Regions from separate parts of the Pseudarthrobacter scleromae genome, predicted to be linked through region 1. Evidence: predicted binding sites of a transcription regulator. Region 1 holds the regulator's gene; each other region holds the start of a gene.

Region 1 (7,158 bases):
GACAAAGGCCTGCCCCGCCGTCATGTGGTCAAGGGACCCGGACGGAGTGAAAAAGACAGGGTTGCTCACTGCTACAGGTTACCGAGCCTGTCCCGGAGCTTGGCGAACATGCCGCCGCTGGCTGCAAGCTTGCCCTCGGTGATCTGCTCACCGCGCATCTTGGCCAGCTGCCGCAGGAGCTCTTCCTGGGCGGCATCAAGCTTGGCGGGCGTCTCAACCTGGAGGTGGACCTTGAGGTCGCCGCGGCCGTAACCGCGCAGGTGGGTCACCCCAAGTCCACGAAGAGTGATGATCTCGCCGGACTGGGTCCCGGGCTTGACGTCGATTTCCTGTGGCCCGTCGAACGTTTCCAGGCTCACTTCGGTGCCCAGGGCAGCCGCCGTCATCGGGATGTGCAAGGTGGCGTGGAGATCGTCGCTGTCGCGCACATAAGTGGCGTCGTTGTTCACGCGGATCTCAACGTACAGGTCACCGGAAGGTCCGCCTGCCGGGCCTGCCTCGCCCTGGCCGGAAAGCTGGATCCGTGTTCCGGTGGCTACACCGGCGGGAACCTTGATGGTCAGCGAACGGCGGCTCCGGATGCGTCCCTGGCCGCTGCACTCGTTGCACGGGTCCTTGATGACCGTGCCGAAGCCCTCGCAGGTTCCGCACGGTGCTGCGGTCATGACCTGTCCCAGGATGGAACGGACGGCGCGCTGGACCTGGCCGCTGCCGCCGCAGATGTCGCAGCGCTCAGGATGGCTGCCGGGCTGGCAGCAGGAACCCTCGCAGGTTGGGCACGTGACGGCGGTGTCCACGTCGAGCTTCTTGTTCACACCGAAGACAGCGTCGCGGAGTTCGATCCGGACGCTGATGAGGGCGTCCTGCCCGCGCCGCACGCGGGAGGCCGGGCCGGTAGAACCCCCGGCACCAAAGAAGGTGTCGAAAATATCCTGGAAGGCGAAACCCTGGCCGGCGTATCCGCCGCCGCCGAAGCCGTTGTCCGTCCCGTTTTCGTTGCCCGTGGTGTCGTACACCCGGCGTTTCTGCGGATCCGACAGGACTTCGTAGGCGTGGGTCACTGCCTTGAAGCGGTCCGACGCGTCCTCACCCGGGTTGACGTCCGGGTGCAGGGTGCGTGCCAGCTTGCGGTAGGCCTTCTTGATCTCTTCTCCCGTGGCCTCCGGTGAGACTCCAAGGACGTCGTAGTGGCTGCTCAAAGTTCGTATCTCTTCCTTGTTGTACTGCCTGCAGTTGGACTGCTGGAAATGCTGTGGGTATCCGGTGGCCCGGGCTGGACCTCAGGGGCCCAAAATCCGGGAAAGGTAGCGGGCAACAGCCCTGACGGCGGCCATGGTGGTGGGGTAGTCCATCCGTGTTGGTCCCAGGATGCCGATCTTTGCTGCGCTGTCGGGGCCATAGCCGGTGGCCACAACCGATGCCTCGGCAAGTCCGTCATAGGGAATCTCGCGGCCAATGCTGACAGCCATCCCGCGGTGGTCCTGCGCCATCTCGCTCAGCAGTCGGAGCATGACCACCTGCTCCTCAAGGGCCTCCAGCACCGGGCCGATGCTGAGCGGGAAGTCCACGTTGGACCTCGCCAGGTTGGCGGTGCCCGCCATAACCATGCGTTCCTCGCGGCTGCTCTGCGCCAGGGCTTCCAGGCCGATAGCGAGGGCCTGGGCGGCCTGCCTTTGCCCCGGGGCGGCTGTGGCCACCACGGCGGGCAGGGACTGGGCGAGCTGGCTCAGCGGAGTTCCGGCAAGCGATCCGAGGAACCGGGCCCTGAGGCCCGCCAGGGCGTCGTCCCCCAGGTCCTGGCCGACGTCGATAACGCGCTGCTCCACCTTGCCGCTGTTGGCGATCAAAACCACCAGCACCTTCCGCGGGGCGAGGAGGACGAATTCGATATGCCGAACCAGGGCCCTGCTTAAGTGCGGGTACTGGACCACCGCAACCTGGTTGGTCAGCTGGGACAGTAACCGGACGGTCCGGTCCAGGACATCGTCCAGGTCATCCGATCCTTCCAGGAGGGACTGGATGGCGCGGCGTTCCGCCGGGGAGAGTGGCTTGACGGCTGAGATCTGGTCCACGAAGAGCCGGTATCCCTTGTCCGTGGGGATCCGCCCGGCGCTGGTGTGCGGAGCCGTGATCAGGCCCTCTTCCTCCAGGGCCGCCATGTCATTCCTGATGGTAGCGCTGGACACACCGAGATGATGGCGCTCCACCAGGGCTTTGGACCCCACGGGTTCGCGGGAATGGACGTAGTCCTCCACGATGGCACGGAGTACTTCAAGTTTGCGTGGCTCGCTCACACTCCACCTCCATCCAGGGTTTGGGGCGACCGCGCCGCCCGCGCTGCGCCACCCATCGTTTAGCACTCGACATGCCCAAGTGCTAACAGTCTATTATGCCTCTCCCCGTTGCTAGCATTGGTACCGCTCCGGGCGAAATTCCGGACCTGTGATCGAGCGCTAGGCGGAGTGAATCAATGCAGTACCAGAACTGGGGCCCCCAGGACATGTCCGCTCCGTCAAAGGCTGCACTTCCTGAGGTGCATGTTGAACGGGGAATGGTGCTGGAGGATGTCCAGTCCGGCTGGGTGGGCGCGGTGACCCGCGTGGAGAAGTCCGGCGGCATGCACGTAGTGGCCCTGGAGGACAGGCGCGGCAAATCCAGGTCTTTCCGGCTGGGCTTCGGCTTCCTCCTCGAGGGGCAGGCCATAAAGCTGCTCCCGCCGGCGCCGCGCCAGGCGACAGCCGCTGCCGCCGGCAGGACAGCCTCAGGTTCGGTCCGGGTTGCCGGCCAGCGGGCGCAGGTCGCAAAGGCCAGCCGGATCTGGGTGGAGGGAAAGCACGACGCCGAACTGGTGGAAAAGGTCTGGGGAGACGACCTTAGGGTGGAAGGCATCGTCGTCGAACCCCTTCACGGCATCGACGACCTTGCCGCGGCGGTGGCCGAGTTCAGGCCCGGACCAGGCCGGCGCCTGGGAGTTTTGGTGGACCACCTGGTGCCCGACTCCAAGGAATCCCGCATTGCGGACGCCGTCATGGCCTCCCCGGGGGCGGCCGGGAACGTGCTGATCGTAGGCCACCCCTATGTGGACGTCTGGCAGGCGATCCGTCCGGCTGTCCTGGGCATCGAAAAATGGCCCGTGGTGCCGCGCGGGCAGGACTGGAAGACCGGCATCCTCGCCGCGTTCGGCTGGCCCCATGCCACCAAGGAAGACATCGGGCTTGGGTGGCAGAAGCTGCTGGGTGCGGTCCGCACCTACGCGGACCTGGAAGCCTCCCTGCTGGGGAGGGTGGAGGAAGTCATTGACTTCCTGACAGTGCCCTGACAGGCACCCCGTGCCGCTGTGCCTGTGAGCCCCAGGGCAGCTTCCGCGCCTCCAGCAAGTATTCTTGGTACTGCGGAACCTGCGATATGCGCAGCCCGGCGCAACCGATATGCATTCTTAGCCAGCACCATGGCACTTTCAGAAGGAACAGACTGTGGCAGAAAACGCACGCGATCACAGGGACACCCAGGGCGGCCAGGGCCGTTCGGAATACCATGGCGTTCCGGCGAATGCGCTGCCCCTGACAGCCAGCGAAGACCGGCAGTGGGCCACCATGGCCCACTTCGGCGGAATCCTGGGCTGCGTTCCGGCCCTGCTGATCTACCTGATCTTCCGGGACCGGGGCCCTTTCACGGCGCAGGAGTCAAAGGAGGCGCTGAACTTCAGCCTGCCGCCCACCATCGCCGCTGTGGTGGCGAACATCCTGGTGTTCGTTCCGGTGGTCGGCAACATCTTTGCCGTGATTGCCACCCTCATCTGGATTGCCCTGACCTGCTTCTCCGTGGCAGCCGGCATCCATGTCAACAAGGGTCAGCCGCACCGCTACCAGTACAACCTCCGCTGGATTAAGTAGTCCCCGCCGGCTCCCAGCACTCGCAAGCTCGTGCCGGGGCCCTCGCCAGCGTGGGCCCACCGCCGGCTCCCAGCACTCGCAAGCTCGTGCCGGGGCCCTCGCCAGCGTGGGCCCACCGCCGGGTCCCAGCACTCGCACCCTACGGGGGTGGCCCCTGCACGGGCGCCCTGGGCCCGCAACTGCTAGTTGGGCAGGACCCGGCGGACCACTGCGTCAGCCAGCAGCCTGCCCTTCAGCGTGAGGACCAGCCGGCCCGCGAAAGCGGCGGCAGGGTCCACCAGTCCTTCCGCGATCAGCCCGGCGACCTCGTGCCGTCCTGCGGCGCCGAGGGAGGCGATCTCGAGGCCCGAGTGGAGGCGGACCTCAAGCATCACCCGCTCCATATTCCGGGTTTCCGCATCCAGGGTTTCCCTCCCTGCTGCCGGTGACACTCCCTGCGCCAGGCGTCCTGCGTAGGCAGTGGGGTGTTTGACGTTCCACCAGCGGACCCCGCCCACGTGAGAGTGCGCCCCCGGTCCGATCCCCCACCAGTCGTCGCCCCGCCAGTAGGCGAGGTTGTGGCGGCAGGCCTGTCCGGGCGTGCGGGCCCAGTTACTGACCTCGTACCAGCCCAGGCCTGCCTTGGTGATCAGTTCATCGGCGAGCTCATACTTGTCGGCGTGGTCGTCGTCGTCGATCCCCGGCACTTCACCACGGCGGATCTGGGCGGCGAGCTTGGTCCCGTCCTCGATGATCAGCGCATAGGCGCTGATGTGGTCCGGCTGGTAGGACAGCGCTGTCTCGAGGGAGTACCGCCAATCGTCCAGGGACTCCCCCGGAGTGCCGTAGATGAGGTCGAGGCTGACGGCCAGGCCGGCGTCCCGGGCCCACTGCACCACCTGGGGCACGCGGCTGGGCGTGTGGGTCCGGTCCAGGACCTTGAGGACGTGCGGTACGGCGGACTGCATGCCGAACGAAATCCGGGTGAACCCGGCATCTTTCAGGACGGCAAGGGACTCCGGGGTGACGGAGTCCGGGTTCGCCTCCGTGGTGACCTCGGCGCCCGCCTCGATCCCCCACTGGTCGATGGCGCGCCCCAGGATCAGGGCCAGGTCCTCCGCTGGGAGCAGGGTTGGCGTGCCGCCCCCGAAAAACACCGTGCTGAGCGGCCGCGCGGGGAGGCCGGATTCTGCAAGGACGCTGGCTGCCAGGGACACTTCCGAGGCCGCGGTGGCGGCATAGGCATCCTGGGAGGCGCCGCCGCCGAGCTCCGTGGCGGTATAGGTATTGAAGTCGCAGTAGCCGCAGCGGACGGCGCAGAACGGGATGTGTACATATAGCCCGAATGCCCGGTCCGCCGCACCGTCGGCTGCCTGGCCGGGCAGCAGACCGTCCGACGGCGCCGGGTCGCCAAGGGGAAGAACGCTAGGCACTGCAGGGTCCTCCCGCAGTGCCGGCCGCTGTAACCACTACTTCCTGGCCTTGTCCTTGGATTCGTCGGTGGTAAGCGCAGCGATGAAGGCTTCCTGGGGAACCTCGACGCGGCCCACCATCTTCATGCGCTTTTTGCCTTCCTTCTGCTTTTCCAGCAGTTTGCGCTTACGGGAGATGTCACCGCCGTAGCACTTGGCCAGGACGTCCTTGCGGATGGCGCGGATGCTTTCCCGCGCGATGATCCTGGAGCCGATCGCCGCCTGGATGGGCACCTCGAACTGCTGGCGGGGAATGAGCTCACGCAGCTTTGTGGTCATCATGACGCCGTACGCGTAGGCCTTGTCCCGGTGGGTGATGGCGGAGAAGGCATCCACCTGTTCGCCCTGGAGCATAATGTCCACCTTGACAAGGTCGGCCACCTGGTCGCCGTCGGCCTTCCAGTCCAGGGAACCGTAGCCGCGGGTCTTGGACTTCAGGATGTCGAAGAAGTCGAACACGATCTCGGCCAGCGGCAGGCGGTACCGGATTTCAACCCGGTCCTCAGACAGGTAGTCCATGCCGCCCATCACGCCGCGGCGGCTTTGGCAGAGCTCCATGATGGCTCCGACGAATTCGTTCGGGGCCAGGATGGTGGCGGCCACCATGGGCTCGCGGACCTCGGAGATCTTGCCGGAGGGGTATTCGCTGGGGTTGGTCACGTGGACCACCTTCTTGTCCTCCAGCGTGACCTCGTATTCCACGTTGGGAGCGGTGGAGATCAGGTCCAGGTTGTACTCGCGTTCCAGCCGCTCGCGGGTGATTTCAAGGTGGAGCAGGCCCAGGAAGCCAACGCGGAACCCGAAGCCCAGGGCCGCGGACGTTTCGGGCTCATAGACCAGGGCGGCGTCGTTGAGCATCAGCTTCTCCAGCGCATCGCGCAGCACCGGGTAGTCCGTGCCGTCCAGCGGATACAGGCCGGAGAAGACCATGGGCTTGGCATCCGCGTAGCCGGGGAGGGAGTCAGCGGCAGGCTTGGCAAGGTTGGTGACGGTGTCGCCCACCTTGGACAGGCGGACGTCCTTCACACCGGTGATGAGGTAGCCCACTTCGCCCACACCCAGGCCCTTGGAGGGCGTGGGTTCCGGGGAGCTCACCCCGATCTCGAGGAGTTCGTGGGTGGCCCGGGTGGACATCATCTGGATGCGTTCGCGGGGGTGCAGCATGCCGTCCACCACCCGGACGTAGGTGACCACGCCGCGGTAAGTGTCATACACCGAGTCGAAGATCATGGCGCGCGCAGGGGCATTGGCGTCGCCCTGGGGAGCCGGCAGGTCGCGGACGATCTTGTCCAGCAGCGCCTCGACGCCCATGCCGGTCTTGCCCGAAACGCGCAGGACGTCCTCCGGGTCTCCGCCGATCAGGCTGGCCAGCTCCGCCGCGTACTTCTCCGGCTGCGCTGCCGGGAGGTCGATCTTGTTCAGGACGGGGATGATCGTAAGGTTGTTTTCCATCGCCAGGTAGAGGTTGGCGAGGGTCTGGGCCTCGATGCCCTGGGCAGCGTCCACCAGGAGGATCGCCCCTTCACACGCTGCGAGAGAGCGGGAAACCTCATAGGTGAAGTCAACGTGTCCGGGCGTATCGATCATGTTCAGCGCGTAGCTGGTGCCGTCAAGTTCCCACGGCATACGGACCGCCTGGGACTTGATGGTGATGCCGCGCTCGCGCTCGATGTCCATCCGGTCCAGGTACTGGGCCTTCATGTCACGGGACTGGACCACGCCGGTGAACTGCAGCATCCGGTCGGCCAGGGTGGACTTACCGTGGTCAATGTGCGCGATGATACAGAAATTCCGAATAATGGCCGGATCTGTCG
Region 2 (7,158 bases), on a different contig from region 1:
GGCTTCCCGTCTGCTTTGCGCCAGCCTTTGCGCTTCCATCCCGGCATCCACTTGGTGATCGAATTGATGACGTACTGGCTGTCGCAGAGGATATGAAGGTCCTCCTGGGGAAGGTGGGCTGTGGCCCGGAACAGATCCAGGACCGCCATCAGTTCGCCCTGGTTGTTGGTCCCGTGGGGCCAACCGCCGGCACGCCAGCAGTCGTCATTCACGTACCAGGCCCAGCCGGCCGGACCAGGGTTTCCCAAGGCCGAACCGTCAGCCGCTGCAGTAATCGTCACCGGTCCATCCTGCCAGACCAGCACGACAAACCGGAGTCCGCCCGTGGCCGCTGCTCGGAAAGCGGTTACCGACAGTACTTGACGCGGGGAGAGCCGGGCGGGCACAATCGCTGTATTGAAACGAGAAAGCGCTTTCTCATCCGGTCCCCGACACGCACCGCGCCGCGGCAGCCAACGGAAAGCGCCCTCAGCACCAGGAAGGCACATCAATGACGATCCCAACCCTCAGCCGGAGGAAGTTCCAGCTCGGCGCCGCCGCCGTCGCACTCTCCCTCCTCGCCACAGGCTGTGGCACCTCTTCAGGCTCTGAGAGCAACGAGGAAGTAACCCTCCGGTTTGCCTGGTGGGGCAACGAGTACCTCAACGCCCAGACCGAGAAGGTTATCGATGCCTTCGAGGCGGAACACCCGAACATCAAGATTGAATCCGAGCCGGGCGAGTGGGGCAGCTACTGGGACAAGCTGGCCACCAAGACAGCCGCCAACGATGCGCCGGACGTGATCCAGATGGACCAGAAGTACATCGCGGAATACGGCGGGCGCGGGGCGCTCCTTGACCTGTCCAAGCAGGGCGGTATCGATACCTCCAAGCTGGACCAGGAGGCCCTGGTGTCGGGCCAGTATGACGGCGCCCAGTACGGACTCAGCACCGGCCAGAACGCCTATGTCATCATGGCCAACACCAAGGTCTTCGAAGCAGCCAATGTTCCCATCCCGGATGACACCACGTGGACGTGGGAGGAGTTCATGGCAACAGCCTCGAAGATCAGCGCCGCCGGGGACGGCAAGAACTACGGTGCCGCCTACGGAAGCAATGAAGCCGACCTGATCATCTGGCTGCGCCAGCACGGGGAGAACCTGTACTCGCAGGACGGCAAGCTCGATTTCGATACCGCCACGGCCGCGTCCTTCTGGGAACGGCTGAAGGAACAGCGCGACTCCAAGGCAAGCCCGCCGGCCACGGTGGCCACGGAGGACTCCGGCGCCGGACTCGAGGAGAGCCTCTTCGGCACCAACAGGGTAGGCATGGCGTGGTGGTGGACCAACCAGCTCGGGTCCCTGGAGTCCACTACCGGGAGCAGCATCAAGATGCTTCGGGCACCCAGCCTCGACGGTTCGTCGGCTGAGAACGGGATGTACTACAAGCCCACCATGTTCTGGTCTGCCTCATCACGCTCCAAGCACCCGGAAGCCGCTTCCACCTTCATCAACTACCTGGCCAACAGCCCGGAGGCCGGGGCCATCCTGATGACGGACCGCGGCGTGCCCACCAACACGGACATCGTTGAGAGCATTACGCCGTCCCTGAAGCCTGCCGACACCACAGTGGTGGGCTTCCTGAAGGACATCGCACCCGATATCAAGGAGGCGCCGCCGGTCCCGCCGGTGGGCGCGGGCAGCGTACAGAACGTCATCAAGCGCTACACCGATGAGGTGCTCTATGACCGCCTCACGCCCCAGGCGGCCGCTGACGCGTTCAAGAAGGAAGTTGAAGGAATGCTGGCCAGCGCCAAGTAGTCACAACCTGCGGTAGACACGAATGTGGCCCCCTCCGGAGAGGGGGCCACATTCGTGTTTAGCGGGACAGGTCCCGGCAGGAGTGGCTAGAAGCCGCCCATTCCGCCCATTCCACCCATGTCGTCGCCGCCGGCAGGAGCAGCGTTCTTCTCCGGCTTGTCAGCAACAACTGCCTCGGTGGTGAGGAAGAGGCCAGCGATGGAAGCCGCGTTCTGCAGGGCAGAGCGGGTCACCTTGACGGGGTCGTTGACGCCGGCGGCCAGCAGGTCGACATACTCGCCGGTGGCTGCGTTCAGGCCGTGGCCGGCGGGGAGGCCGCGGACCTTGTCCACCACGACACCGGGCTCGAGGCCGGCGTTGAAGGCGATCTGCTTCAGCGGGGCGTCGATGGCAACGCGGACAATGTTCGCACCGGTTGCTTCGTCGCCGGACAGCTGCAGGTTGGCGAATGCCTTGGCGCCGGCCTGGATGAGGGCCACGCCGCCACCGGCGACGATGCCTTCCTCAACGGCAGCCTTGGCGTTGCGCACGGCGTCTTCGATGCGGTGCTTGCGCTCCTTGAGCTCAACTTCCGTTGCGGCACCGGCCTTGATGACTGCAACGCCGCCGGCCAGCTTGGCCAGGCGCTCCTGCAGCTTCTCGCGGTCGTAGTCGGAGTCGGAGTTTTCGATCTCGGCGCGGATCTGCGAAACGCGGCCGGCGATCTGGTCGGCGTCGCCGGCACCCTCGACAATGGTGGTCTCGTCCTTGGTGACAACAACCTTGCGTGCCTGGCCCAGGAGTTCCAGGCCGGCGTTTTCCAGCTTCAGGCCGACTTCCTCGGAGATGACCTGGCCGCCGGTGAGGACGGCGATGTCGGCAAGCTGTGCCTTGCGGCGGTCGCCGAAGCCCGGAGCCTTGACGGCGACGGACTTGAAGGTGCCGCGGATCTTGTTGACGATCAGGGTGGCCAGGGCCTCACCCTCGATGTCCTCAGCGATGATCAGCAGCGGCTTGTTGGACTGCATGACCTTTTCCAGGACAGCAACCAGTTCCTTGACGTTGGAGATCTTGGAGTTGACGATCAGGATGTACGGATCCTCGAGGACCGTTTCCTGGCGCTCAGCGTCGGTGACGAAGTAGGCCGAGATGTAGCCCTTGTCGAAGCGCATGCCTTCGGTGAGCTCAAGCTCCAGGCCGAAGGTGTTGGACTCCTCGACCGTGATGACGCCTTCCTTGCCCACCTTGTCCAGGGCTTCGGCGATGAGTGCACCGATTTCCTCGTCGCCGGCGGAGATGGACGCCGTGGCGGCGATCTCTTCCTTGGTTTCGATCTCCTTGGCGGAGTTCAGAAGTTCGGCGGTGACGGCCTCAACGGCCTTCTCGATGCCGCGCTTGAGGGACAGCGGGTCGGCGCCGGCAGCAACGTTGCGCAGGCCTTCCTTCACCAGTGCCTGTGCCAGCACGGTTGCTGTGGTGGTGCCGTCGCCGGCGACGTCGTCCGTCTTCTTGGCAACTTCCTTGACCAGCTCGGCGCCGATCTTCTCGTAAGGATCGTCCAGCTCGATCTCCTTGGCGATGGAAACACCATCGTTGGTGATCGTGGGGGCGCCCCACTTCTTTTCGAGGACGACGTTGCGTCCACGCGGGCCGAGGGTGACCTTAACGGCGTCGGCGAGGATGTTCAGGCCCCGCTCAAGGCCGCGGCGTGCCTCTTCATCAAATGCAATGATCTTGGCCATAACGGCAGTAGTCCTTTCGGGACAGTCGTTAAGAATGAACCTTCGCTGCAGTGCCCGCGACGGACGACCCGTTGCCGGCGGCCTCTGTATGCCTTCGGGTGTGGGTCTCACTCCAGTTAGGTGTTTCTTCGCTCTTCGACCGATGCCGGCGCCGGCGGCCGGAGCCACGCTTTGCTTAGCAGTCGGTACGTCAGAGTGCTAACTCAATAATTAGCACTCCCCACGTGAGAGTGCAAGCGAATAACCGGCGGAAAGCACCCTGGCGGGCACGTCTTCGCCGAGGGCGATCAGCCGGCGGCGCGGCCTGCCGTTTCGACGCCGGTGGCCGCCGGAATGTTGTCGGCGCCATATGTGAACACCGTGAAGGCGGCCGAGGTGATGTCACCGTTGGCATCGAAGGCGATGGGGCCCGATTCGCCGTCGTAATTGATGTCCGCACCGGAAGCCTTGCCTGCCAGGCAGTCTTTGTAGCTGGGGCAGGGCGCCGTTCCAGCCGGGCCTGTTCCGTCAGCAGTCCCGCCTGATACCGGTATCAGGCTTGCGGCGATTGAACGCCCGGAGTCGTCCTCGGCCCTGGCCGCTGCGAGCGCGGCAAGGGTCACGGCGTCGTACGTCTCCGCCGCGAAGGACACATCCTTCAGGGCCGGATCGATGCCCAGCAGTCTTTCCTGGAACCCTGCCGAGGGAAGCTGCCCCGGAACGACCGCACGTGCACCGTCCAGGGCTCTGGTTCCCAGTTTGGAGCCGTACCGGCTGAAGGCGCCGTCGCTCAGGATAAGCCTTGAGCCTGCAAGGGCGGCGTTGTTCAGCTCAGCCAGGGCGCCCTGTGCGCCGTCACGGGCCACCAGGATGACGGCGTCGGGTTGCGCCTCGCGGATTGCGGCAGCCGCAGATCCAGCTTCACCCGGTGTGAAGCCAACCGCGGCCAGTACGTCCAGGCCAGACTGTTCAGCGGACGCGGAGACGGCAGCGGAGACATCGCTGCCGTAGGAGCCTTCCTGGTACACCACGGAGATGGTGGTAGCGCCGGCGTCCTTGGCGAGCTTGGCCAGCACGGGTCCCTGCGCGACGTCGGCGGCGGCCGTCCGGAAGTAGTATCCGCCGCTGGCAATACTGCTGAGCCCGGCCGCGGTATTGGCAGGTGAAATCAGTGGCGTCCGCGCCCTGGAGAGGATATCGACAGCTGCGGAGGCGTGGCTGGAGTCGGTGGGGCCGATGACCACATCCGCTTTGGCCTGCACCAGGGACTGCGCCTGGGACGCTGTGTCCTGGCCTGATTCAACGGGCAGGAGTTCCACCGGCCGGCCCTTGTGCCCGCCGGCAGCGTTGATTTCCTGGACGGCGAGCTTGGCGGCTGCCAGCTGGGGACCGTTCAGGAAGCTGTTGTCACCGGTGTTGTCCAGGATGAGGCCCACCCGCAGCGTGCCGTCACCGGAGGCCTCCGCCGCCTCCGTGCGCGCGTTTCCGGTCACCCCAGAGCAGCCTGTCAGGGCCAGCGTGCCGCAAAGGGCTGCGGCGAAGAACGGACGGTTGGGTGCAGCGGGTGGAAACGGATGCTTCACTCGGCCGGCCGGACGCTTTCGGCCTGCGGGCCTTTCTCGCCTTCGCCGACCTCGAGTTCCACGCGCTGGCCTTCGTCCAGTGCGCGGTAGCCCTCGCCCTGGATGGCGGACCAGTGGACAAAGACGTCGTCCCCGGAGCCGTCAACGGTAATGAAGCCGTAGCCCTTTTCCGCGTTGAACCATTTGACGGTTCCTCGTGCCATGATGACCACTCTTTCCGTTAGGTCCGGGATGCTGCGCCGGTGCCGCCGTGGCTCGAGGCCCGGAACTCACTTTAGCCAATGGACGCCGGCAGCGCCGGGGCACAGCATGGCCGGGCGGAAACGTTATTCAGGCGTAATCCCCGGCCCTGACGTGGGCACGCGTGGCGGAACGCGTCCTGTTGGAGAACCCGGCCTACCGGTATCCGGGGCCGAGCACCACCACCAGGGGAACCTGGAATTCGGTGCTCTCCACCACGGTGGGGACTCCCAGGAGTTCCCCGAGGGCCTGCGCGTTGGCCTCCTGTGCCGCCCCCGCGTAGAAGATGATGGAACCCTGCTGGGGCGCCCCTGCCCAGTTGCCTACCTGCCCCAGGGTCCACCCGTCGGACTGCACGGTGCCGCCCACCCGGCTGGCCAGCCCGGCAGTTCCGGCAGCGTTGTAGACCGCCACTGCCTGGGCCTTGTCCACTGTTGCGGCCGGAGCAGTGCTCGGGGGGCTGGATGGGGTCCCGTTCCCCGCGGTGCCGGCCGGTTCGGGGGAAAACGACGGCTCCGGCTCGGTGGAGGGGACGTCCGCCGTCTCAGGCGTAGCGGATGGAGTCGAACCGGTTTCGGCCAGCGGCGCTGCTTCCAGGCTCGACGACGCCTGGGTTGCCGGACCGTCGAATCCCAGCTTGGGCAGGATCAGGAAGGAAACCACGCCGATGGCCAGCGCAACAATCCCCGCAGTCAGGATGGGCCAGAGACGGACCCGTGCCGGAGCGGAGGCTGTGCGGTGTACACCTTGTCGCGACGCGGTCTCCGGGACCTTGTCGAATTCATCGCGGGCGTATTTGGTCATGGGAAAGAGACATCCTTGTGTGTAGCTGCTGAGGACTCAGCGTGAGCGTCTTATGCGTCGGACCCCAGGCGGCGTGCAGTGCGTGCACGGTGACGCGACGTACGTAGTCTACGCAATCTCTTGACCAGCATGGGGTCGTGCGCCAGCGCATCCTCGGTGTCGATCAGGGCGTTGAGGAGCTGGTAATAGTGCGTGGCGGACAGATCGAACAGTTCCCGGATGGCCTGTTCCTTGGCGCCGGCATACTTCCACCACTGCCGCTCCAGTGCGAGCATCTGCTGGTCCCGCTCGCTCAGCGGCGACTCCCGCAGCGTGAAATCCGCCAGCAGGGTGTTCCGTTGTTCCTGCGCCGGCAGGTGCTCCCGAGCTGGCTCCGCCACGGCGCACTCTCCTTAGCTGGTTACGTAAATGTCTGACCCCCATGCTACGGACGAACAACACCATTGTCATTTGCGCATAGCCCTGCCGCACACGCCGAACGGTACAGCCGGCGCCTCCCGCCGCCTGCAAGAATGGACTGATGTTTGAATCGGACGCCTTGTTTGAGCTGGAGCAGGAACCGGCAGGCAGCACCGGCTTCGCCGATCTGGCGCAGCTGCCGCTGGCGGAGCTGATGGCGCCCGACTGGGCCGCCGCACTCTCGGACGTGGACGCGGAACTTCGCGCCGTTCTTCGCTTCGCAGCCGGCGAGGTGGCGGCCGGGCACCAGGTCCTGCCGGCGCCGTCGAACGTCCTGCGGGCCTTCCGCCAGCCCCTCGCGGAGGTGAAGGTGCTGGTTGTGGGACAGGACCCTTACCCCACGCCGGGACACGCCGTCGGACTGTCCTTTGCCGTTGACCCGCACGTCCGGCCCATTCCCAGGAGCCTCGCGAACATCTACCGGGAGCTGGAGGCTGACCTGGGAATCCCGCCGAGGGTGCATGGTGACCTCTCCGCGTGGGGCGGGCAGGGGGTGCTGCTGCTGAACCGCGTGATGACGGTACGGGCGGGATCTGCAGGATCCCACCGGAGGAAGGGCTGGGAAGACATTACG
Region 3 (7,158 bases), on a different contig from region 1:
GACAGGACCAGGACGGAACACCCGGCACCGGGCCCAACAGTTCTGCGCTGCCCGCGGGGCCGGCCGTGCCCAACAAGGCCTCCGAGGACGACCCCCGCGCGTGGGGCGACCGGGAAGACGACGACCACGACGCCTGGCTGAAGGAGCAGAAACCGCCGCACTGGGGCTGAGGTCTTCACGGCCCCACCAGCACGAAGAACAGCTTGCCCTGGGTGGAGGCGCCTGCGAGCCGGGCTGCCTGTTCCGCGGTGGCGGCCACGACTATCAGGCCGTCTGTCTCGGCAGTACCCAGCCACTGTCCAGTCTGGCCGCCTTGGCCGGAGGTCCACAGCACGGGCACGCCGGAGGCCAGGATCTGGGGCGGGTCCTGCTGGTCGAAGCCGTTGGCCGAGGTGAGGACCACGTCCACCAGCTGCCCCGGGGAGACCAGCTGGATGGACGACGGATCGGCCATGCGTAGGGGTACGGCAGCGGATCCCGGGGGAGTGCCAGCCAGGAGGCCTGGACCGACAAGCTGGGCATCCGTGAGCAGCTGACCCTTGCGAAGGGGCGCCGCGAGCTGCTTGCCTGCCGCCTCACCCGGCTCCTTGAGGAATCCGCTGGCCATCATGCCGGGCGGAACCTGTGCAGCGGCGAGGTCTGCCTCCGATAGTGCGGCGCCGGCGGGGAGATCCCTCGCGGCGGTCAGCGCCGTCACCGTGTAGACCGGGGCGGGGGTGAGCTGGTGCACTGTGATGGCGGCCGCGACGCAGAGCAGCAACGCGACAACGAGGCGCCTGTTGCGGCTCAGCCAGCCCGCGAAGCGCGCGGGAGGACGCCTGCCTGTAACGCGGCCGGAGCCGCGGACCCTGCCAGGGCGTCGCCGCAGCCGCGGTTTCCGGAAGAGTCCGGGATGTGGCGCGCTTGAGGTGTTCCGGCTGGACTGGCGGTATGAAGGCATGTGCCTACGCTAGGGGCGGCGCAAAGAGATGCGGCAGTGCCCTGAGCGGGTATGTGGACAACCTTGCCCAACCGCCAGGCGGGCTTTGAGTCGAGGACCGTGCGTCAGCTGGCAGCGGCGGGGGCCGAAGCGGCCGGCGCGGGTGCCGGTGCCGCGGCAGGAGCGGCGGGAGCAGCCGAAACCGTGCTGCCCTTGGCGTCCCGGGAGTCCGTGCGGTAGAAGCCGGAACCCTTGAAGACGACACCCACGCTGTTGAACTTCTTGCGCAGGGCACCCTGGCACTCGGGGCAGGACGTCAGAGAGCTGTCCGAGAACGACTGGACGATGTCAAAGGCATGGCCGCAATCCTTGCAGGCGTAAGCATACGTTGGCACTGGTGCTCCTCCTCTTGGGCAAAACGAGAGGTCCCGGACTGCCGCTTGTTAATCCAACTGGATGTCCCATTAGCAGTCACAGGGCCTGAGTGCCAATTCTAGCATTCCCCTGCGCCCGGATATTGCGGTCAGGCGGCGTTCGCCAGGTCCCTGAACCCGGAAGGAAGCACGACGCCAGGCACGGGACGGTCGAATTCCTCCACCGGAATCGCGCCGGCGGGCAGTAATTCCCCGTCATAAAGAACTGCGGCAAGGGGAATATGCTTCCCGGCGGACGCAAGGTGGCCCAGGAACTTGTCATAGTAGCCGCCGCCCTGGCCGATCCTGCTGCCTGCGAGATCGACGGCCGTGGCAGGGATGAACAGCGCAGCGGCTTGGCCGGCAATCTCAATCTCGTGCCGGGTCCCGACCGGTTCCAGGATCGGGGCGAACCTGCTGCGTGCCAGCTCAATGCCCGGCGCCCAGAAGACCCATCCCAGTTCACGCCCTGGTTCGCAGACGGGAAGCAGAACCCTGTGGCCGTCGTCGTGCAGTGCTGCAATCAGCGGCAGCGTGGGCGGTTCCGCGCCGACGCCCAGGTAGACGCACACCGTGGCCTCCTCTGCCGGCATCACCGAAGCCGCCCACGCCGCGCCATGCTTGGCCAGGGCGGTTCCGGCCTCCTCCCGTTCCAGGGATGTCATCGCAGCCCTTCGGCGGCGGTGGGCAGCACGGATCAGGTCCTTGGCTGCTTTCGTTTCCTCAAGCGTCATGTGTCTCCTCCATACTGCCGCGCGCCGGCGGCCGGTTATCCGTGTGGTAAATCCGTCGGGTGCCTGCAGGGGCCGCTGGCTCCGTTGTTTACTGAATGCTTGACGCTGACGTTAGATTAGTCCGGTGACTACCAGTAACCCGAGAGTTCGCAAAGCCGTCATTCCTGCCGCCGGACTCGGTACCAGGTTCCTGCCGGCAACCAAGGCGATGCCCAAGGAAATGCTCCCCGTCGTGGACAAGCCTGCCATCCAGTACGTGGTTGAGGAAGCCGTGAACGTCGGCCTCCACGACCTCCTCATGATCACCGGGCGCAACAAACGGGCACTGGAAGACCACTTCGACCGCGTGCCGTCCCTCGAATCCACCCTTGAGGGCAAGGGGGACACCGAGAAACTCGCATCCGTCCAGGCCGCCAGCAAGCTGGGCGATATCCACTACGTCCGGCAGGGAGACCCGCACGGACTGGGCCACGCCGTGCTGCGCGCGAAGCAGCACGTTGGTAATGAAGCCTTTGCCGTGCTGCTGGGCGATGACCTCATCGATGCCCGGGACGAACTGCTGGGCACCATGATCGACGTGCAGGCGGAAACGGGAGGGTCCGTCATCGCGCTCATCGAAGTGGAACCGTCCGAGATCAGCGCCTACGGCTGCGCTGACGTCCAGCCGATCGACGGCGAATCCTACGTTCGCGTCAACCGCCTGGTGGAGAAGCCAAGCACCGAAGAGGCGCCGTCCAACCTTGCGCTGATCGGCCGCTACGTCCTCCACCCTGCCGTCTTTGAGGTCTTGGAACGCACCGCCCCCGGGCGCGGAGACGAAATCCAGCTGACGGACGCCCTCCAGGAACTGGCGACCGGCGAAGGCGAGGGATACGGAGTGTACGGCGTTGTGTTCCGTGGGCGCCGCTACGACACCGGGGACAAGCTCAGCTATCTCAAGGCCTGCGTTCAGCTCGCCATTGACAGCGAGGACCTGGGGCCGGGCTTGCGGGAGTGGCTGCCGGGGTTCACCGCCGGCCTGTCCAAGTAGCGCCGTGCGCGCTGGTCCAATTTGGCCCGTAACCCTGGAGTGCGGGGATCTGGTCCTGCGGCCCATCCGGTACCGGGACAAGAAGGAGTGGACTGAGGTCAGGTCCCGCAACAGTGAGTGGCTTGCTCCGTGGGAAGCTTCCAACCCGGATCCTGCCGGAGGCCTCCCGGACTACCGGCAAATGGTCCGGTCATTGAAGACGCAGGCAGCGCAGGCTACTGCATTGCCTTTCGTTATCACCGAGCGGATTCCCACCGCCGGGAGCCCCGCCATTATTGGCCAGTTGACCGTTTCATCGATCGTGTGGGGATCAGCGATGATGGCGACCCTTGGCTACTGGGTGGACCGGGGCCGGGCAGGCCATGGCATTGCACCCACTGCCGTGGCCATGGTTACGGACCACTGCTTCCGGACACTTGGCCTGCACCGGATGGAAATCAACATCAGGCCGGAGAACGGACCAAGCCTCCGCGTGGTGGAAAAGCTGGGCTTCCGGGACGAGGGATACCGGCCCCGCTACCTGCACATCAACGGGGAGTGGGCTGACCACCGGTCGTTCGCGTTGACCGCGGAAGAGGTCCCGGACGGGCTGCTCCGGCCCTGGCTCGCCTCACGGCCGTCATAAATCCATTGATTTGCCGGCTGCGCCACGACACACCGCAGCTAATGCTGCCGCAGCGGACAGGATGCTCATACGGTTTTGAGTGTGGACTTCCCCCTTAGCAGCTCAGTGATCCTTGTGGTTGCCGTCGTGCTCTGGATTGTGTGGGTTGCGCCCTACGTCCTCCGGAACCGCAGGCACCAGTTCCAGCCCGCCGGCGATTTCGCGGCGGAGCCCGCAGCAGATGAAACACCGGAACCGCCAGCCGCTTTGGTATTGAACGTCGCCGCCCAGCAGGAGAAAGCCATGGACACCAGGAAGAGTGCCGGACCCGCGACCGCCACTGCCGGCTCCCCAACCGGGGGTACGTCCCGGATTCGCTACGGCCGCACCGGCATTGCCCTGGTTGGGCTGCTGTCGCTGGTCACCGCGTTCGTTTCCGGTGTGCTTTTGCTCTTCGGGCTGGGCGCTCCTGTCCTTCCCCTGACGTGCCTGGCGCTCACCGCCGGGTCCGTTATCCTCCTGCGCTGGCTGGCCGTTCGGGACAGGAGGGCAAAGGTCAACGCAGCCTTCCGGGCCGCCATGACCGCACCGGCCCGGCAGCCCAAACCCGCTGCCAGCCTCCCGCCACGGCCGGAAGCGGCTCCGGCGAAGCAGGACAACCCCCTTTTCGACGCCGAGGCGCACGAGCCCAGGATTAGGCCGCTGACTGCCATGGAACTGCGTGAGGCCGCCCTTGCTGTGGCGGTTGCCGCGGGCGATTCAAGCGCGGCATCTGCCGGCTCCGCGGCCAGTGCAGCTGCTCCGTCCACGTGGGAACCGGTGGAGGTTCCCAAACCCGTCTATGTTGAGGCAGCCAAGGCCGAGCGCCCGGCGCCTGAGCCGCTGGAGCTCCCGGAGGCACCGAAAGCCACGGGCAAGCCGTCCCTCAAGCAGGGCGTTGCCGCCGCGCCGCCGGCAGCCGCCGAGGGCCAGGAACTGTCCAAGGCGCAGAGTGCCCTCAGCAACCTCGACGACGTCCTGCAGCGCCGCCGCGCCTGACTGGTGGGCGCCGTCAGGCGAAGCCCTACGTATCCCACCGGCACGCTGGTGCGGGGTTGGAGGCTGCAGTTTGGCATTAAGCCGGAAAAATTTGTAGCCTAGGGTCACCGGTGCCGCTCCTGCAGGGGCGGATCCATCCGGGGCTATAGCTCAGTTGGTAGAGCGCTTCGTTCGCATCGAAGAGGTCAGGAGTTCGAATCTCCTTAGCTCCACACAACGCAGCCCCCGGGCAGGGGATGTGATCTGAAATCCGGTTCGTCAATTGGCCTGATGATCTCCGGGGTTGCCCTGGAACCCCCGGCACCATGGGCCACTTCATTTTATTCAGCCACCGGTTTGCGCGGCCGAGCCTCATGACCGGTTGTCCCACGCGGTCCACCCCCAACCCCAATGACCTACCTAACGTCTTATCGGGGGCATGGTTGGCTGCCTGGCGGCAGCATTGAATGCCAGACTTAACCCTCACTCAGGCACGACTCTAAGAAGGTCTGTGATGGCGGTTCACGGCCACCGGTTGCGGGATTGGGCGGCCCGGCACGACATTGCGCTTTACCTTGGGCTGGCGTACGTCATTTCCTGGTCCATCTGGCCGCTGGTGCTCCTGAACCCGGAGAGCAGTCCACTGGTGCCCTTCGGGCCGGGGCTGGCGGCGGTCCTGGTTGCTTTCCTCGTGGGAGGCCGCCCCGAGTTGCTGGGCCTTCTGCGCCAGCTCGGACGCTGGCGGGTCAACCCTGCGTGGTACGGCGTGGCACTGGGTATGCCGCTGGTTGCCCCCGGCCTTGCCCTGTGGGCTGCAGTGGCCGCAGGGGCACCGGTTCCGCGCTGGGAGCCGGCTGACTTGCTGCAGGTTGCCGGTTCGATCGTCGTCACGATCGTTATTGTCGGCACCTTTGAGGAGCTCGGCTGGCGCGGGTTTCTGCTGCCGCGGCTGCAACGGGATTACAGCGCGTTGCGGGCCGCGCTGATCATTGGGCTGGCGTGGTTTCCCTGGCACCTTCCGGAACTGGTGTCGGACCCGGGCCAGCGTCCTTTGACGCCCTTTGCGGTGTATATCCTTGCGCAGTCGGTGCTGCTTGCCTGGCTGTACAACAGCACTCAGGCGAGCCTGCCGGTTGTTGTCCTGTTCCATGCCGCCTTCAACAGCTTCACGAAGTTTTTCCTCGCCGACCTGCAGGGCAGTCCGTACCCCTACCTCGTGGCGTGGTGGGTTTTGGCCGGAGTTGTTGCCGTCCTGGCCGTGGCAGCGGTCGCTTACGCCGGCAGCCGCGACCTGGTGAAGGGTGCGCCCAGGCCCGCACACTAACTCCCTGACACGCCCTCCACGGCAACAGTTTCATCGGACTCCACCCGCTTCAGCTTCGCAAGGAGCCGGGCGGTCTCCGCCAATGCGGACCGAAGCCGCGCGTCATCCGCAGACACGGACGCGGCACCCCAGTCCATCGGGGCGGTACCAACCACGAACAGGGTTGTTCCGCGGGCCGCCGCTGCCCCAAGTGCGCCAGCAAAGAGCTCCCATGCTTCCGCCTGTGGACCGGCATCCGATGGCTCAGGCGGCGGAACACCATCAATGACCCACAGCTCCGCCCCCGCTGCGAGGAGGGAATAGTCTTCCCTGGAGGTACCCGGGGCGCACAGTTCGTCGAAGCTGATCCACAGCAGTTCCGGTTCGCAGGCCTTGGCGGCAAAGACGCGGGACCCGGCATGTGCCGCCAGGTGCCGGCCCGGTGGCGGCGGGAAGAGGCCGTATACCGCCAGCTGCCGGCTGCTGCCGGGCACCAGGATGCGGCCCTCGGGGAGGGCTGGCCGCTCCGGCTCGGCGGCCATGGCCTACAGCCAGCCCTTCTTCTTGAAGATGCCGTACATGAGGGCCGCCATCGCGATCATGATGCCAATGGACAGCGGGTAGCCCAGTTCCCAGTGGAGCTCCGGCATGTGGTCAAAGTTCATCCCGTACACACCGGCAACGAAAGACGGCGCGAAGAAGATCGCCGCCCAGGAGGAGATCTTCTTCACCTGTTCGTTCTGTTCGGCGCTGGCCTCGTTCTGCCGGTTTGCGGTGAGGGTGCCGTCCAAGGTGAGCGCGTTCTGCAGCAGGTCCCGGAAGGAATCCGCCCGGGAGATCACGCGCTCTACGTGGTCTTCGACGTCGCGGAGGCTGTGCCGCAGGTCCGTTTCCACGCCGTACTTCTCGAATCCGCGTTCAAGTTGGTGCAACATGTCCGGCAGTGGATGGATTGCCCGCTGGAACTGGATGACTTCCCGGGCCAGTTCGTAGATCCGGCGGGACACCGTGGTGTCGCCGCTGAAAAGCTGGTCCTCGATCTCGTCGATATCGTTTTCGAGTCCGGCCACCACAGGTGCGTAGTCATCCACCACGCGGTCCAGCAGTGCGTACAGGACTGCTTCGGGCCCGTGGCGCA
Region 4 (7,158 bases), on a different contig from region 1:
GGCCGCGGACATGCCGCGCCAGCCCACCCCCACCCGGCCCTGGCGGGGCCTGGCGGTGAGCAAACCGACGGTGGTGGCGATCTCCCCTGGCTCCAGCCGGCGCAACAGGTCCGCCAGGGCGTCCACCTTCGCGAGCCGGGAACGGGTGGATGCGATCTTATCCGTAGTTTTCACGAGCTCGTCGAGCAGCATGGCATCAGTCTGCCACGCCCGCCTGCCCGGGCAGTTCCGGATTGCTGGACAGCGCCGGAGCACTGTCCCAGACTGGACGGGTGGGAATCATCGTGGCGAACCTGTTCCTTACCCTGGACGGCGTCTACCAGGGGCCCGGCGGCAGCGAAGAAGACACGGAGGGCGGCTTCGCCTTCGGTGGCTGGCAGGCGCCGGTCTCCGACGAGGAGGCTGAGGCGGCCATCGAGGCCGAAGTCGGCCACATGGACGCCCTGCTGCTCGGCCGGAAGACCTACGACATCTTCGCGGGCTACTGGCCGCACCAGTCCGGGGACATCGGCGGGATTCTCAACCGGGTGCCCAAGTTCGTCGTCTCGAGCAGCCTGGCGGATCCCGCCTGGGCAGGCACGTCGGTGCTGCCGGATGCCACGGCCGCGGGCAGTCTCCGCGACAGGTACGGGCAGGTGCACATGTTCGGCAGCGGCGTTCTCATCCGTTCGCTGCTCGCCGCAAACGTGCTCGACCGCCTCCACCTCTGGCTCTATCCGGTGGTCCTCGGCCAGGGCAAGCGCCTCTTCGGCGCCGGGACAGTCCCCGCCTCATACCGTCTCGCGGAGCCGGCCCGCAGCTTTCCGAAGGGGGCGGTGTCACTGGTCTACGAGCGTACGGGCGACGTGGAGACGCAGAACATGCCAGGAACCTAGTCTCCAAGGCACAAAAAACCGGTCCAGCGGATGCTGGACCGGTTCTTTGTTTGCACGGTTGCGTGCGGAACTGCAGGGTTAGTGGCTGTGGCCTGCGTGCTCGTCCTCTTCGGCCGGCTTCTCCACCACCAGGGTCTCGGTGGTGAGAACCAGGGCAGCGATGGAGGCCGCGTTGCGGAGGGCCGCACGGGTGACCTTGACGGGGTCGATGACACCGGCAGCGATCAGGTCCTCGTACTCGCCTGACTTGGCGTTGAAGCCGTTGTTGGTTTCCAGGTCGGCAACCTTGGACGTCACAACGTAGCCGTCGAAGCCCGCGTTCTGGGCGATCCAGCGCAGCGGCTGGACCAGGGCGCGGCGGACGATGCCCACGGCAGCAGCGGCGTCGCCTTCGAGTGCCTTGACGGAGGGGTCCTCATCCAGTGCCTTCAGGGCGTGGATCAGGGCCGAACCACCGCCGGCAACGATGCCTTCTTCAAGGGCAGCGCGGGTGGAGGACACAGCGTCCTCGATGCGGTGCTTCTTTTCCTTGAGCTCAACCTCGGTGGCGGCGCCAACCTTGATGACACCAATGCCGCCGGCCAGCTTGGCCAGGCGCTCCTGGAGCTTTTCACGGTCCCAGTCGGAATCGGTGCGGGTCAGCTCGGCGCGGAGCTGGGCTACGCGTGCTGCCACGTCTTCGGCCGAACCTGCGCCGTCAACGATGGTGGTGTTGTCCTTGGTGACCGTGATGCGGCGGGCGGTACCCAGCACCTCAAGGCCAACGGTGTCCAGGCTCAGGCCCAGTTCCGGGGAAACAACCTGTGCACCGGTGAGGGTGGCGATGTCCTGCAGCATGGCCTTGCGGCGGTCGCCGAAGCCCGGAGCCTTGACGGCAACAACGTTCAGGGTGCCGCGGATGCGGTTGACGATCAGCGTGGACAGGGCCTCGCCGTCAACGTCTTCGGCGATGATGAAGAGCGGCTTGGAGCTCTGCAGCGCCTTCTCAAGCAGCGGCAGGAATTCCTGGATGTTGGAGATCTTGCCCTGGTTGATCAGGATGAGGGCGTCCTCAAGGACTGCTTCCTGGCGTTCCGCGTCGGTGACGAAGTACGGGGACAGGTAGCCCTTGTCGAACTGCATGCCCTCGGTCAGGACCAGTTCGGTCTGCGTGGTGGAGGATTCCTCGATGGTGATCACACCATCCTTGCCAACCTTGCCGAAGGCCTCGGCGAGAAGTTCGCCAACCTCGTCGCTCTGGGCGGAAATCGCTGCAACGTTGGCCACCTGGGTGCCTTCAACGGGGCGGGCGTTCTCGAGCAGGCGGGCAGCGACGGCTTCAACGGAAACCTCGATGCCGCGCTTGATCTGGCCGGGGGCGGCGCCTGCCGCTACGTTGCGCAGGCCTTCCTTGACCAGCGCCTGCGCCAGGACGGTTGCGGTGGTGGTGCCGTCACCGGCAACATCGTTGGTCTTGGTGGCTACTTCCTTGGCCAGCTGCGCGCCAAGGTTCTCGTAGGGGTCGTCCAGTTCCACTTCGCGGGCGATGGTGACGCCGTCGTTCGTGATGGTGGGAGCGCCCCACTTCTTGTCCAGGACGACGTTGCGGCCGCGGGGGCCGAGCGTCACCTTGACGGTGTTGGCGAGCTTATCGATGCCGGCTTCAAGAGACCGGCGGGCAGCGTCGTTAAACGCAAGCTGCTTTGCCATGGTTTTGTCCTTTCAAGACAGAACCCCGCGCAGCTGACCAGCAGAGAGCATGACCAGCGGCACGGGGATCCGGAGAGTTACTTTACGACGATCGCCAGGACGTCGCGGGCGGAGAGCACGAGGTACTCGGTGCCGCCGGTCTTGACTTCAGTTCCGCCGTACTTGGAGTAGATGACGACGTCGCCAACGGCTACGTCGACGGGAACGCGGTTGCCGTCTTCGAAGCGGCCGGGGCCTACTGCAACAACTTCGCCTTCCTGCGGCTTCTCCTGTGCGGAGTCCGGGATCACCAGGCCGGAAGCCGTGGTCTGCTCGGCTTCGAGCGGGCGGACAACAATACGATCCTCAAGAGGCTTAATAGAGACCGACACTCGGACCTCTCCTTCTTCGTCAGCAAATTCGTGGACTGGAAAGCTTTCCGCCGTGGCTGGCAAACCGTCGTCGCGGTGCCGGCAGCAGCCTGGCTGGCAGCTCTTCATGTATTAGCACCCTCCTAGGGAGAGTGCTAATACAGACTGTATGCAAGGGTTAGCACTCGGTCAAGGCGAGTGCCAGAGTTTCGTCATGGGCGGAACACGGGGACGTGTAGATTTGCCGGGTGCGAGCCGCTGTTTACCTGATTCTTGCCACCCTCTTCTGGGCGGGAAACTTTGTTGTGGGACAGGCGGCCATGCAGACCATGCAGCCGCTCCAGCTGACGTTCTGGCGGTGGGCCCTGGCGGCTGTGCCGCTGCTGGTCCTGGCGCAGCTGGTGGAAAAACCGGACTGGCGCGCCGTCCTGCGCCACTGGCCGGCGCTGCTGGTCCTGAGCTGCCTGGGCATGAGCGCCTACACCCTGCTGCTGTACAGCGCGCTGGGGCACACCTCGGCCCTGAACGCTTCCCTGGTGACTGCTGCAAACCCTGCCCTGATCACGGTCCTGGCCGTGGTCCTGCTCCGGGACAGGCCGCGCCCGCTGGGTTGGGCAGGGATTGCGCTGGGCCTCTGCGGAGTCCTGCTGGTCCTTACCGGAGGCGACCTGCAGCGGCTGCTGACCTTCTCGATCAATGCCGGCGAGCTGCTGATCGTCGCGGCCATCACGGTGTGGGGCTTCTACACGATCACCGCCCGCAGGCTGTCCGTCCCGGCGATCACGTCCACCGCCGTGCAGGTGGCCATGGCGGCTGTTGTCCTGGTCCCCTTTGCAATGGCCACGGGGGCCGGGCTGCCGGCCACGGCCTCCGAAGGCTGGTCCCTGGCCTACATCGTCCTCTTCCCTTCGCTGGGTTCCTACCTGCTGTGGAACCTGGCGCTCAAACGCACCACCGCTGCAAACGCCGGGAACTACCTCAACCTCATCGCCGTGTTTACCGCCATCATCACGGTCGCACTGGGCCAGCCCGTCACGGTCCCCCAGGTCCTGGGCGGCATCCTGGTTATTTCAGGGGTCCTGCTGACCAGTACCGGCGGCACAGCACCTCAGCGGCCCAGGTCCTCGAAGTCGACGTCCTCGCCGCCGTCGCCCTCTCCGGCCGAGTTCCGCCCGCGGTAAAGCAGCACCGCGGCAGCCGCGGCCGTCATGAGCGATACAACCAGGAAGAAGATGCTGCCCGCGCGGGCTCCGGTGTACAGCCCGCGGATGTCCTGGGCCTCCTGCGTGTCGTCCTGGATGCTGCTGCCGCCCACCGAATAGACGGTGGCGTTGAAGGCATCCAGGAAGAAGATGATCACCAGAAGCGCGGTGCACACCACGGCAACCACGGCGCTGACAATCAGTGCCGGGCGGGCGAACCGCGCCAGGCCCCCGGGGTGGTGCTGGCGGGACTGCGGGGTACCTGCACTGTCTTTCATGGCTTCAACACTATCGGCCCGCCGGCATGCCGCTCCTCCACTAGGCTGGAACCCATGGCTCAAGCTCCCCAGGACCAGATTGCACCACTGCTCACCCCGGAAGGCTGGGAGCTTCTGGCGTCCCTGGGCCCTTACCAGGAGGAGAAATCCTTCGAGCTGAACTCGGCCCTCCGCAAGGCCGGCCACTCCCCTGAACTGGTCTCCGCCGTCCTGACCCAGTCCAGGCTCCGCACCAGGGCGGCCGCAAAGTTCGGCGAGTTTGCCCGCAGCATGCTGTTCACCCGGGCCGGACTGGAACAGGCAACCCGGCTCAACGTTGCCGCACGCCACGCCCAGCGGTTCGCGGAGGCCGGAATCAGCCACGTTGCAGACCTGGGCTGCGGGCTGGCGGCGGACTCCCTGGCGCTGGCGTCCATGGACATCAACGTCACCGCCGTGGAGATGGACGAGACCACGGCAGCCTGCGCCACCGTCAACCTGATCCCGTTCCCCAACGCCACCGTGGTCCATGCGGACGCCACGGCAGTGCCGCTGGACGGGGTCGACGGCGTCTGGCTGGACCCGGCGCGCCGTGTCACTTCCACGTCGGGCACCAAGCGGATCTGGGACCCCGAGGCTTTTTCCCCGCCCTTGTCCTTCGTTGAGGACCTGGCGGCCTCCGGCCTGGCCGTGGGGGTCAAGATGGGGCCGGGCATGCCGCACGATTCCGTTCCGGCAAGCTGCGAAGCGCAGTGGGTCTCCGTGGCCGGGGATGTGACGGAGGTGGCGCTGTGGTTCAACGCAGTGCGCCGGCCGGGAGTCCGCCGGGCTGCGCTGGTGCTCGGCGCCCAGGGGGCGGCTGAGCTGACCAGCGGAGAAGACTTCGGCGCCGGTCCTGCCGCTCCGGTGGGCCCGGTGGAGGGCTACCTCTACGAACCCGACGGCGCGGTGATCCGCGCCGGGCTGGTGGCGGACATCGCGCTGCAGCTTGGCGGACACCTGGTGGATGAGCACATCGCCTATGTGTGCGCGCCGGAGCTGGTGGATACACCGTTTGCGCGCGCCTACAAGGTCCTGGAGGTCATGCCCTACAACGTCAAGGCGCTCAAGGCCTGGGTGAAGGACAACGGCATCGGCGTGCTGGACATCAAGAAGCGCGGCACCGCCGTCACGCCCGAGGAGCTCCGCAAGCAGCTCCTCCCCGGGGGAAAGAGCGCAGCCGGCAAGAACGCCGGAATCAAAACAGCCACCCTGGTCCTGACCCGCATCGGGGAGGACCGGGTGGCCATCGTGGTGGAGCCGGCGCAGGGCGCTGCCCGAGAAGAAACTGCTACTGGGCCCGCATGAACTCCTCGGCGGCACGCACCTGCTCAGCGGTGGGCCGCACGCCGGTGTAGAGCACGAACTGCTCAAGGGCCTGGATGGTGGCCACTTCCGCACCGGTGATCACCGGCTTTCCCGCGGCCCGCGCGGCCTTGATCAGCGGGGTTTCGGCCGGCAGCGCCACGACGTCGAAAACCACCCGGGCGGCGCCGATGGCCTCCTGCGGGAAGGCGAGCGCGTCAGCTTCCGCCCCGCCTGCCTTACCCCCTGCCATACCGATAGGCGTCACGTTAATGATCAAGTCCGCCGTCCCGCCGTCGAGCGCTTCCTGCCACCTGAAGCCGTACTGGTCCGCGAGCGCACGCCCGGCAACCTCGTTCCGGGCGATGACCGTGACATCCGCGAAGCCGGCGTCGCGGAGCGCGGCAACGGTGGCCTTGGCCATGCCGCCCGCTCCCTGGACCAGGACCGAATAGCTGGTGGGCACCTTATTGGTGGCCAGGAGCTGCTCGATCGCGGTGTAGTCGGTGTTGTACGCCTTCAAGCGCCCGTCCGTGTTCACAATGGTGTTGACGGAGTCGATGGCCTTGGCCGAGGGGTCCATCTCGTCCACCAGCGCAATCACATCCTCCTTGTACGGCATGGAGATGGCGCAGCCGCGGATGCCCAGGCCGCGAACGCCCGCAATGGCCTGTTCCAGGTTCGTGGGGGCGAACGCCTTGTAGATCCAGTTGAGGTTCAGCTGCTCGTACAGGTGGTTGTGGAAACGGGTCCCGTTGTTGCTGGGCCGCGCCGAGAGCGAGATGCAGAGGGTCATGTCTTTATTAAGAATGGGCACCCGACCATTAAACGGGATTCCCAACCAGGTAGCAGCAGATGTCGGTATAGGGGTCCAAACGGACATCTGCTGCTACCTAGTTGGGATCAGGGGCAGCCGGTTCCCGCCGGGAAGTTTCCGACGGCGGCCGGCAGCTTACCCGGTGCGCCCGCCTTCCCCGCCAGGACAGCGGCGAGGGCATCGAAGGCGCCGTCGCTCCGCCCATAAAGGGCCACCTTCACCGGCGCCGTCGAGTCCCGCAGCGGCCAGGGAGCATCCAGTGCCACGGCAATGTCCCCTCCCGCACCCCGGCCGCCGTAGCCGATCAGGCTGACCAGAGGTCCGGAGCCTAAGGCCAGCCCCGCCCTGGCTGCGGCTGCCTCGAAGCGTGCCCTGTCCGCCGGCGAGCCGCCGTGCACCCGTACCGCGCCGGGAACCAGCGGGCCGGTGCAGGGTCCGGAGAGCATGGTGACCGCTGAGGCGGAGACGTGGGCTGACAGGGCTCCGCCGCTGCCTGCCGGGGCGCCGGCTGCCGCGGCTGTCCGGCCGTGCCAGGCCATCATGGTGGCCACTCGGCGGGCTGCCTCGTCCAGCCGCTCCGGGGGCAGGGCGCCGGAGGACACAGCCTGGACGATCGCGGCGTGG

What was found. Region 1 encodes HrcA, which represses chaperone genes, less so after heat shock. Its sites were predicted from a motif close to TTNGCACTCGNNNNNNNCGAGTGCNAA; they were not measured.
Region 2: a site for HrcA is predicted at 3,695-3,721, ahead of groL (chaperonin GroEL). Genes of this name have one in related genera too.
Region 3: a site for HrcA is predicted at 1,384-1,410, ahead of IEX33_RS03045 (FmdB family zinc ribbon protein). Genes of this name have one in related genera too.
Region 4: a site for HrcA is predicted at 3,093-3,119, ahead of groES (co-chaperone GroES). Genes of this name have one in related genera too.

Annotation. Positions count from the first base shown of each region.
Region 1 covers NZ_BMKV01000003.1:278,684-285,841, reverse strand. The annotation lists gene IEX33_RS09420 (16S rRNA (uracil(1498)-N(3))-methyltransferase) at 1-69, opposite strand, end outside; gene dnaJ (molecular chaperone DnaJ) at 72-1,199, opposite strand; gene hrcA (heat-inducible transcriptional repressor HrcA) at 1,281-2,294, opposite strand; gene IEX33_RS09405 (DUF3097 family protein) at 2,471-3,319, shown strand; gene IEX33_RS09400 (DUF4870 domain-containing protein) at 3,474-3,893, shown strand; gene hemW (radical SAM family heme chaperone HemW) at 4,076-5,305, opposite strand; gene lepA (translation elongation factor 4) at 5,342-7,158, opposite strand, start outside.
Region 2 covers NZ_BMKV01000009.1:31,347-38,504, reverse strand. The annotation lists gene IEX33_RS18195 (ribonuclease HI family protein) at 1-281, opposite strand, end outside; gene IEX33_RS18190 (ABC transporter substrate-binding protein) at 491-1,798, shown strand; gene groL (chaperonin GroEL) at 1,885-3,519, opposite strand; gene IEX33_RS18180 (ABC transporter substrate-binding protein) at 3,807-5,081, opposite strand; gene IEX33_RS18175 (cold-shock protein) at 5,078-5,284, opposite strand; gene IEX33_RS18170 (LytR C-terminal domain-containing protein) at 5,478-6,125, opposite strand; gene IEX33_RS18165 (DUF3263 domain-containing protein) at 6,176-6,505, opposite strand; gene IEX33_RS18160 (uracil-DNA glycosylase) at 6,646-7,158, shown strand, end outside.
Region 3 covers NZ_BMKV01000001.1:639,783-646,940, forward strand. The annotation lists gene IEX33_RS03035 (DUF4011 domain-containing protein) at 1-170, shown strand, start outside; gene cpaB (Flp pilus assembly protein CpaB) at 176-940, opposite strand; gene IEX33_RS03045 (FmdB family zinc ribbon protein) at 1,045-1,314, opposite strand; gene IEX33_RS03050 (5-formyltetrahydrofolate cyclo-ligase) at 1,443-2,066, opposite strand; gene galU (UTP--glucose-1-phosphate uridylyltransferase GalU) at 2,191-3,096, shown strand; gene IEX33_RS03060 (GNAT family N-acetyltransferase) at 3,101-3,721, shown strand; gene IEX33_RS03065 (hypothetical protein) at 3,803-4,738, shown strand; tRNA gene IEX33_RS03070 (tRNA-Ala) at 4,878-4,950, shown strand; gene IEX33_RS03075 (CPBP family intramembrane glutamic endopeptidase) at 5,232-6,041, shown strand; gene IEX33_RS03080 (hypothetical protein) at 6,038-6,562, opposite strand; gene corA (magnesium/cobalt transporter CorA) at 6,566-7,158, opposite strand, start outside.
Region 4 covers NZ_BMKV01000001.1:610,577-617,734, reverse strand. The annotation lists gene IEX33_RS02965 (ATP-dependent DNA ligase) at 1-192, opposite strand, end outside; gene IEX33_RS02960 (dihydrofolate reductase family protein) at 273-875, shown strand; gene groL (chaperonin GroEL) at 954-2,564, opposite strand; gene groES (co-chaperone GroES) at 2,642-2,935, opposite strand; gene IEX33_RS02945 (DMT family transporter) at 3,163-4,095, shown strand; gene IEX33_RS02940 (hypothetical protein) at 4,023-4,394, opposite strand; gene IEX33_RS02935 (class I SAM-dependent methyltransferase) at 4,449-5,720, shown strand; gene IEX33_RS02930 (shikimate 5-dehydrogenase) at 5,704-6,513, opposite strand; gene IEX33_RS02925 (glycoside hydrolase family 3 N-terminal domain-containing protein) at 6,621-7,158, opposite strand, start outside.